One region of the Obesumbacterium proteus genome, then DNA from elsewhere that is predicted to be linked to it. Evidence: predicted binding sites of a transcription regulator. Region 1 holds the regulator's gene; the other holds the start of a gene.
What was found. The regulator PurR, encoded in region 1, represses purine synthesis genes. The targets are predictions, from matches to a motif close to CANGCAAACGTTTGCNTG.

Region 1 (4,183 bases):
GACCGCCAGATAATTCATCAGGATAACGAGACGAAAACTCAGCCATGTCAATTTTCCCCAACGCCTGCGTGACCAGCTGATGCTGTTTTTCTTTGCCGATGTTTTCAGGTAAGGCGAAAAGCAGGTTTTGTGTAACGTTTAGGTGGGGAAACAATAAATCATCTTGGAATAACAGCCCGATTTTTCGCTGATAAGCCGGAAGTTCAGTCACCTCGTGATTATCAATCAGTACTTTTCCCTGCGTTGATAGAGGAGCATGAGCATGTCCCGCCATCGCCAGCAATAAGCTCGATTTCCCGCAGCCGCTTGGCCCCATCAGCGTCAGTATTTGGCCGCCTTCGACGCGGGTATTCAACGCTGAAGTTAGCGGCGTGCCATGCAGCAAAACTTGAAATTGCTCAAACGCTAAAACCGTCACAGTTTTTTGTTCCTTGTCAGTATGAATGGCAGAAATAGCGCGATACCGTAAACCAAAAGCGGAATGAACGTTTGCCACAAAGCGGCAACGGCAGCCATGCGGCGATCGATACCGGATGCATAGGCAACGGTTTCCGTTGCTAGCGTGGGGAAGCGCCCAGCGCCCAAGCCTAGCGTGGGTAAATATAATCCCATGCTAACCGCAAAACCTAGCGCTACGGAAAGCGCCAGTGGTTTATTCAACAAACGGATCTTAATACGCCAGAAACACGCCCAGGGCGACTTCCCAAGAGATTGTGCGGTGTAGATCAGCCGCGAATCGAAAGTCTGCCACGCGCCGCTGAGGCTAAGAAAATAGTACGGAACGACAAACACCATATGGGCAAAGATCACGCTGGGCAGCAGACCAATCACATCCAACCAAGCGGCCATGTGCTGCAAGCCGAAAATCAGGCTGATTTGTGGAATCAACAGAGGGGCGAGCAGAAGCCATAAATTTGTATTTCTACGCGTATAAAACTGCCATTCTAAAAACCCAACGCACAGCACTAAGCTCAATAGGTTTGCCATACAGGCAATCAGCAGACTATTTATAATCGGCGCACTAAGCTGATGAATGCTGGTAAGCCAATAATCATAGGTCCACTGTAGCGGAAAAGAAGATGAGAAAGGCCAACGCCACGCAACCGACCAAACGAAGAGTACCGTATACGCGCCTAGCGTTAATAGAATGCCAATCACCCAGAGCGGGGTAAGGGGTATACGCCACGTATTACGTCTTCGTCCATAAGCGTTGCGGCAATATTTCAGCCAGATTTTTTCAACACAACGCCATGCAACAAAGCAAACTAACGTGATAACAATAAGCAGCAGCGTGCCAGCGGCAGCGAGAGATTGATGCCGCATGGATGGTTCACTGATCCATTGCCAAACTAACAACGCCAAGGTGGTTGGCTGCTGGGGTCCCAATAGAATGGCAATATCCACGGCGGATAGGCCAAAGGCAAGTACGCAAAACAGCGGTAGACGCAGAGCCACCAGTATTTGCGGGACTAACAGCGACCACCAGACTTTCTCACTGTGGTAACCCAATGCGTTACCCGCCTGTATTTGGCGGACGACATCGATTCGGCCCGCGATATTAAACGCCATCAAAAATAAAAAAGGCGTCTCTTTGATCACCAGTAAAAGAATTAAGGACAGGGCATAAGGGTCATTGACGATCGTCCAATCTGGCGGGCGCACAAAACTCGTCAGTGCTGGGGATATAATCCTGAGCAGCCAGCCTGAAGGGGATAACAGCAGTATGAGGCCGGTTGCCAGCGCAATATGCGGCATGGCCAAAATCGCGCTTGAAATAGCCCGAGCAGTGCCGCTGGCGCGCTGTATAACCTGTCCGCAAAGCGCTAATGCCAACCAAAGTGATATTAACGTTGCGGCAATTGCGCTCCATAAGCTTAGGCCAACCGAGCGCACTAACCCCGGCCATTGGAATAAAAGCGCCCACGGCTGGGTGAATGTATTGAGCGTGGAAATGTCAGACAGTGGCTGAGTCAGCGCCAAGAGCGCCGCCAATATTGGCAACGCTCCTGCTAAGAACAGCACAACGGGGAACAGCGCTAAAAGATAAGGGCTGTTCTTCATCACTTAGCGGCGATAATCCAGATATGGGCCATCGGCAACGGAGCGACGTTCCACGAGTTTTGGATGCACTTCAATCGTTTGGGAATCTTCACGCTTGCTCACGATACGGTCTAGGAGCATGTCAAAGGCCATTGAGCCCAAACGCTCTTTCGGCTGGTGGATGGTGGTCAACGCTGGCGAGAAGTAGCGAGCGTTGCGCACGTTATCATAACCGATCACCGATATATCCTGCGGTACGCGCAAGCCCATCTCATCGGCGGCGCAAATTGCGCCCATCGCCATGATGTCGCCGCCCACAAACACTGCGGTTGGGCGATTTTTTTGCGACAGGATCTGATGCATCGCTTTGTAACCGGATTCTGGTTCGAAATCGCCTTCTACCATCCACTCATCGCGGGCAGGAATATTGGCTTCTTGCAGGGCTTTCAGGAAGCCACGTAGGCGACCGCCGCCGGTGTTACGAGAAAGCTGACCGGTAATCGCGCCAATATCACGATGTCCACGTTCAATTAAATAGCGACCAGCTAAATAGCCACCTTCGAACGCATTATCCTGAATGGCATCCGTAAAATCACTGCGTTGCGTTCCCCAGTCCATCACTACCATTGGAATATTGCGGTAGTCCTCAAGGGTTTGCAGCAGGTTCTCTGGGTATTCAGAACACATCACTAACAATCCATCGACGCGTTTTTGCGCCAGCATCGCTAAATAAGCTTTTTGCTTTTCAGGATTATTGTGAGAGTTACATAGAATGAGCGTATAGCCTTGGCTGTAACAGGCGTTTTCAACGGCCTCAATCACCTCAGCAAAATAGGGCGCCTCGCTGGACGTCGCCAGCAAGCCGATCGATTTGGTGTGGTTAACTTTCAGGCTACGGGCGACGGCGCTGGGGGAGTAGTGCAATTCTTTAATCGCTTCCCAAACAGCGGTCTTGGTCTCTTCTGCGACAAAACGCGTCTTATTAATAACGTGAGACACTGTCGTGGTTGAAACGCCCGCGCGTTTTGCCACATCTTTAATCGTTGCCATGAAACAGATGACTCCTAAGCTAATGTAACTATGACATAGCTATTGTGTTAATCGTTTGCTTACGTACATCAAAATACACTGATTACAATCGCATCAAAGAGAGGAATATGCGGATATATCAAGCGCCAGCCTATTCTTTTACGTTATGAAAGCTGATACGTAGCAGTAAACCGTAAATTTTGGCCTATAAAATGCAAAAGGGGAAGTCAAAATTGTGTGTTAACAGAAAGAATAATCGAAAGTTTTACTGCGTGCGATCCCATTTAAGGTATGTGAAAATGATTTCACACACTTTCTGCAAGTGTTTATGTATAATCAAAATTGATCTGATAACGAAATGCGGGAGAAGAAGAAATGGAAACCGATCTGAAATATTCTCTAATGACAACGGTCGCAGCACTGGCTGTGATTGTTATCTTTAGTTTTGTTGCTGCGCTACATTGATTTATCGCTAAGTTTTCTATCGATAGCCGTTAACATGGCTAAAACAAAAGGCGGTCAATTGACCGCCTTTTTCATGTACGTCACTCAGCAAACTTATGCCAGGTTTTTCGCCACGAATTCCCAGTTTACCAGAGCCCAGAAGTTCTCCAGATACTTAGGACGCGCATTGCGATAGTCGATGTAGTAGGCGTGTTCCCAAACGTCCACGGTCAGCAGTGGTTTGTCACCGTTGGTCAGTGGAGTTGCAGCGTTTGAGGTGTTTACAATCGCCAAAGAACCGTCTGCTTTTTTAACCAGCCAAGTCCAACCAGAACCGAAGTTACCGATGGCAGATTTAGTCAGTTCTTCTTTGAAAGCATCAAATGAACCAAACGCTTTGTTAATGGCTTCAGCCACGGCGCCAGTTGGTGCGTTGCCACCTTTTGGTGACAGGCAATGCCAGTAGAAGGTGTGGTTCCAAACCTGAGCGGCGTTGTTGAAGATACCGCCAGTAGAGGTCTTGATGATCTCTTCCAGTGATTTACCTTCGAATTCAGTGCCTTTTATCAGGTTGTTCAGGTTTACCACATAGGTATTGTGGTGCTTACCGTAATGGTATTCCAAGGTTTCTGCGGAGATGTGCGGTTCCAGTGCGTTTTTTTCGTATGGT
Region 2 (4,183 bases), 1.3 Mb from region 1:
TGGGAAAGTGCCTACGCCCAACAACGCGGGCCATACCCAATAGGATTAGCGCATGACTGTCAGAGAGTCGATGCGCTGCCGGTACAAGAGTGGGATGTTCCACTGCCAGAAATCATCACGCCGAGCACTCACTACCGCTGGTAAGATGACAAAATGCCCCAATAAAAATGGCAGCGATTAGGCTGCCATTTTTGTTAGTGCGAAGAACATCGCGCTTAGAGATTAGTACAGCAAGCGGGCGCGAATTGTTCCCGTAATTTCTTTCATGCGCAGCAACGCCGCTTCCGCACGTTCAGTCTCGGTTTCGATATCAATAACGACATAGCCGATCTGAGCATTGGTTTGCAGATACTGCGCGGCAATGTTGACGCCCTCTTCCGCAAAGATCTGGTTAATCTGCGTCAGTACGCCAGGACGGTTTTCATGAATATGCAGCAGACGGCTGACATTTTCTTCATGCATCGGCAGAGAAACCTCAGGGAAGTTCACCGCTGACAATGAAGAACCGTTATCGGAATATTTCGTGAGTTTACCCGCCACTTCAGCACCGATATTTTCCTGTGCTTCCTGCGTTGAACCGCCAATGTGCGGCGTTAGCAAGACGTTATCGAATTCACACAACGGTGAATTAAACGGATCACTGTTGGTGGCTGGCTCCGTTGGGAACACGTCGATGGCCGCACCCGATAAATGCTTGGAAGATAACGCGTTGCACAGAGCAGGGATATCCACCACGGTGCCGCGTGATGCGTTGATAAGAATGGCTCCAGGCTTCATGAGCGCCAGCTCTTCGGCACCAATCATATCTTTGGTGGAACGCGTTTCAGGCACATGCAATGTCACGACATCGCTCATGTTGAGCAAATCAGAGAGATGACGTACCTGCTGCGCATTACCCAACGGCAGTTTATTCTCGATATCGTAGAAGAAGACGTTCATACCAATGCCTTCAGCCAAAATACCCAGCTGAGTTCCGATATGCCCGTAACCAATAATACCCAGTTTTTTACCACGCGCTTCAAAACAGCCCACGGCCTGTTTATTCCATTCACCGCGATGCGCACAGGCATTGGCCGTTGGGATACCGCGTAGCAGCAACAACAGCTCGCCCAGCACCATTTCGGCTACCGAACGTGTATTAGAGAACGGCGCATTAAATACCGGAATACCACGTTTTGCCGCCGCGGTAAGATCGACCTGATTGGTACCAATGCAGAAACAGCCTACGGCAATCAATTTTTCAGCCGCAGCGAAGATATCTTCGGTCAGATGGGTTCGGGAACGAATTCCAACGAAATGAGCATCACGAATGGATGCCTTCATCGATTCCGAGTCCAGCGCACCTTTATGATATTCGATGTTGGTGTAACCCGCTGCACGTAGATTGTCGACGGTGCTTTGATGAACCCCTTCAACTAAAAGGAACTTAATCCTGTCTTTCTCCAAAGATACTTTTGCCATGACCCGACCCTAACCCCTGTTAATTCGAACCTTAGTGTGGCCGCAACGGAAAACAAAACTCCTGCGGCATGCAGCCAACATAACAAATATTACGCATCCAGCAAGCCAACCGATTGCCTACGAGGGGGTGAGCAACGGGTTGAAAACGTTAAAAGTTGGCGAAAAATGCTACTGCTTTTAATCGTGACAGCGTGAAAGTATCGTCAAGCGCAAATATGTGACATATGTCACCGAATTTAGGGGGTGTGATAAATAAATGGAATTCCATGTTTAAAACGAAGTTAACAAAGAGGGAGAAATAAGATAAAAAACCCAAAGTGCTGCGCATAAAAAAAACAGCCCCGAAGATTCGGAGCTGCTGATTCATCATGGCGGATAATTTAAGCCGTAATGGTTTTCACGCCATCAGCCGAGCCAACCAGCGCAACGTCCGCGCCACGATTTGCGAACAGGCCAACGGTGACCACACCGGCAATACCGTTAATCTGTTTTTCTAACGCAATCGCATCCATAATTTTCAGATTATGCACGTCTAAAATCACGTTGCCGTTATCGGTCAGAACGCCTTGGCGATATTCTGGCTGACCACCTAACTTCACCAGTTCACGCGCAACGTAAGAGCGCGCCATCGGGATCACTTCGACAGGCAGCGGGAAGTTACCCAGAATATCTACCTGTTTAGAAGAATCGACGATACAAATAAATTTCTTCGCCACGGCCGCCACGATTTTCTCGCGAGTCAGTGCCGCTCCGCCGCCTTTGATCATCTGCATGTGGCCGTTGATTTCATCCGCACCATCAACATAAATATCTAACGAATCGACTTCGTTAAGATCGAAAACGGTAATACCCAAACTTTTCAGTTTCTCAGTGGAAGCATCAGAGCTGGATACCGCGCCCTCGATCTGCCCTTTCATGGTGCCCAGTGCATCAATAAAATGCGCAGCGGTTGAGCCCGTGCCCACCCCCACGATGGTGCCTGGTTTTACATACTTGAGCGCTTCCCAACCCACTGCTTTTTTCAGTTCATCTTGAGTCATTACCGAATCCTATGGACTATGCTACGAAAACGTGTGCGTATTATAGAGCAACTGCCCATAAATGGCGTGTCACAGGGCGGCTTTTTCGCCTTACGCGATCACCTTTTCCATGACAAGAGTGTATTTTCTCCTCTTGAAGGGGAAAAAATGTGGCATATTGCAGTTATTAAGATATAAAAATCATAAGAGCAGGGGACGAAGAACAACATGAAACGCCCGGACTACCGGACTTTGCAAGCACTGGATGCGGTAATACGCGAACGTGGCTTTGAGCGTGCGGCACAAAAACTCTGTATAACTCAGTCAGCGGTTTCTCAGCGAATCAAGCAGTTAGAAAACCTGTTCGGTCAGCCTCTGCTGGTTCGTACCGTCCCTCCTCGCCCAACGGAACAGGGGCAGCGTTTACTGGCTTTGTTGCATCAGGTTGAGCTGCTTGAAGAGGAGTGGCTAGGCAACGATAGCAGCACCGATGGCCCGCTGCTGCTCTCTCTCGCCGTTAACGCCGATAGTTTGGCTACTTGGCTGCTGCCCGCCTTAAAACCGGTGCTGGCGGATTCACCGCTACGCTTGAACCTTCAGGTTGAAGACGAAACGCGAACTCAGGAACGACTCCGTCGTGGTGAAGTGGTCGGCGCGGTGAGTATCCAGCCACAGCCATTACCTAGCTGCTTAGTCGACCGCCTTGGTACGCTCGATTACCTGTTTGTGGCGTCACCGACTTTTGCTGCACGTTACTTCCCAAATGGTGTGAACCGCTCTTCACTGTTGAAAGCGCCAGCCGTCGCCTTTGACCACTTAGACGATATGCATCAAGCGTTCTTGCAGCAGAACTTTGACCTACCGCCGGGCAGCGTACCGTGCCATATCGTCAATTCATCTGAAGCCTTTGTCCAACTGGCATTGCAGGGAACCACCTGCTGTATGATCCCGCATCTTCAGATCGAAAAAGAGCTGAAAGAAGGCTCGCTGATAAACTTAACCCCCGGCATGGTTCAGCGCCGAATGCTGTATTGGCACCGATTCGCACCAGAAAGCCGTATGATGCGCCGAGTCACCGACGCGCTGCTTTCTCACGGACACAACGTACTGCGCCAAGATTAAGCTCTTCATCGTGGCAATAAAAAACCATAAAAAAAGCACACCTTGAGGTGTGCTTTTTTACTCTATCAGCAGACGTTATTTATTTAAGCTGAATACCACATCAACCTGATCGTCAAACTGGATCGTTTGCTGTTCATAGGTCTGCGCAGCAGAAGTTTTTGGCATTGAATCAGCAGCCATATACATGCGGCTTACTGGGGCTGGCTGGTAGTTGGATACGTGATACTGAATGCTGTATACCGGACCAAGCACCACACCAAATCCTTTCGCCAGAGACTGAGCCTGACTCACGGCATTTTTAATCGCTTCCTGACGTGCCTGTTCACGATAGGCTTCTGGCTTGGCAACGCCTAGCTCAACGGAACGGATCTCGTTGAGGTTAGCTTTCAATGCACCATCTAATAAACCATTCAGCTTATCCAACTGGCGCAGAGTGACTTGCACGCGGCGGTCGGCACGATAGCCTTTCAGCTCGCTTTTGCCGTCTTTCAGGTAATCGTACTCTGGCTGCGTGCTTAAATTAGCCGCACTGATATCTTTTTTCTCAATACCGTTGGTATTCAGAAAATCAAAATATTTAG

Region 2: the regulator PurR is predicted to act here: its motif matches at 1,564-1,581, upstream of serA (phosphoglycerate dehydrogenase).

What each region holds. Positions count from the first base shown of each region.
Region 1 covers NZ_CP014608.1:3,360,072-3,364,254, forward strand. The annotation lists gene DSM2777_RS16010 (ATP-binding cassette domain-containing protein) at 1-418, opposite strand, end outside; gene DSM2777_RS16015 (ABC transporter permease) at 415-2,061, opposite strand; gene purR (HTH-type transcriptional repressor PurR) at 2,065-3,090, opposite strand; gene cydH (cytochrome bd-I oxidase subunit CydH) at 3,445-3,534, shown strand; gene sodB (superoxide dismutase [Fe]) at 3,628-4,183, opposite strand, start outside.
Region 2 covers NZ_CP014608.1:4,669,087-4,673,269, forward strand. The annotation lists gene DSM2777_RS21825 (5-formyltetrahydrofolate cyclo-ligase) at 1-144, shown strand, start outside; gene serA (phosphoglycerate dehydrogenase) at 223-1,461, opposite strand; gene rpiA (ribose-5-phosphate isomerase RpiA) at 1,842-2,501, opposite strand; gene DSM2777_RS21845 (LysR family transcriptional regulator ArgP) at 2,709-3,602, shown strand; gene DSM2777_RS21850 (oxidative stress defense protein) at 3,678-4,183, opposite strand, start outside.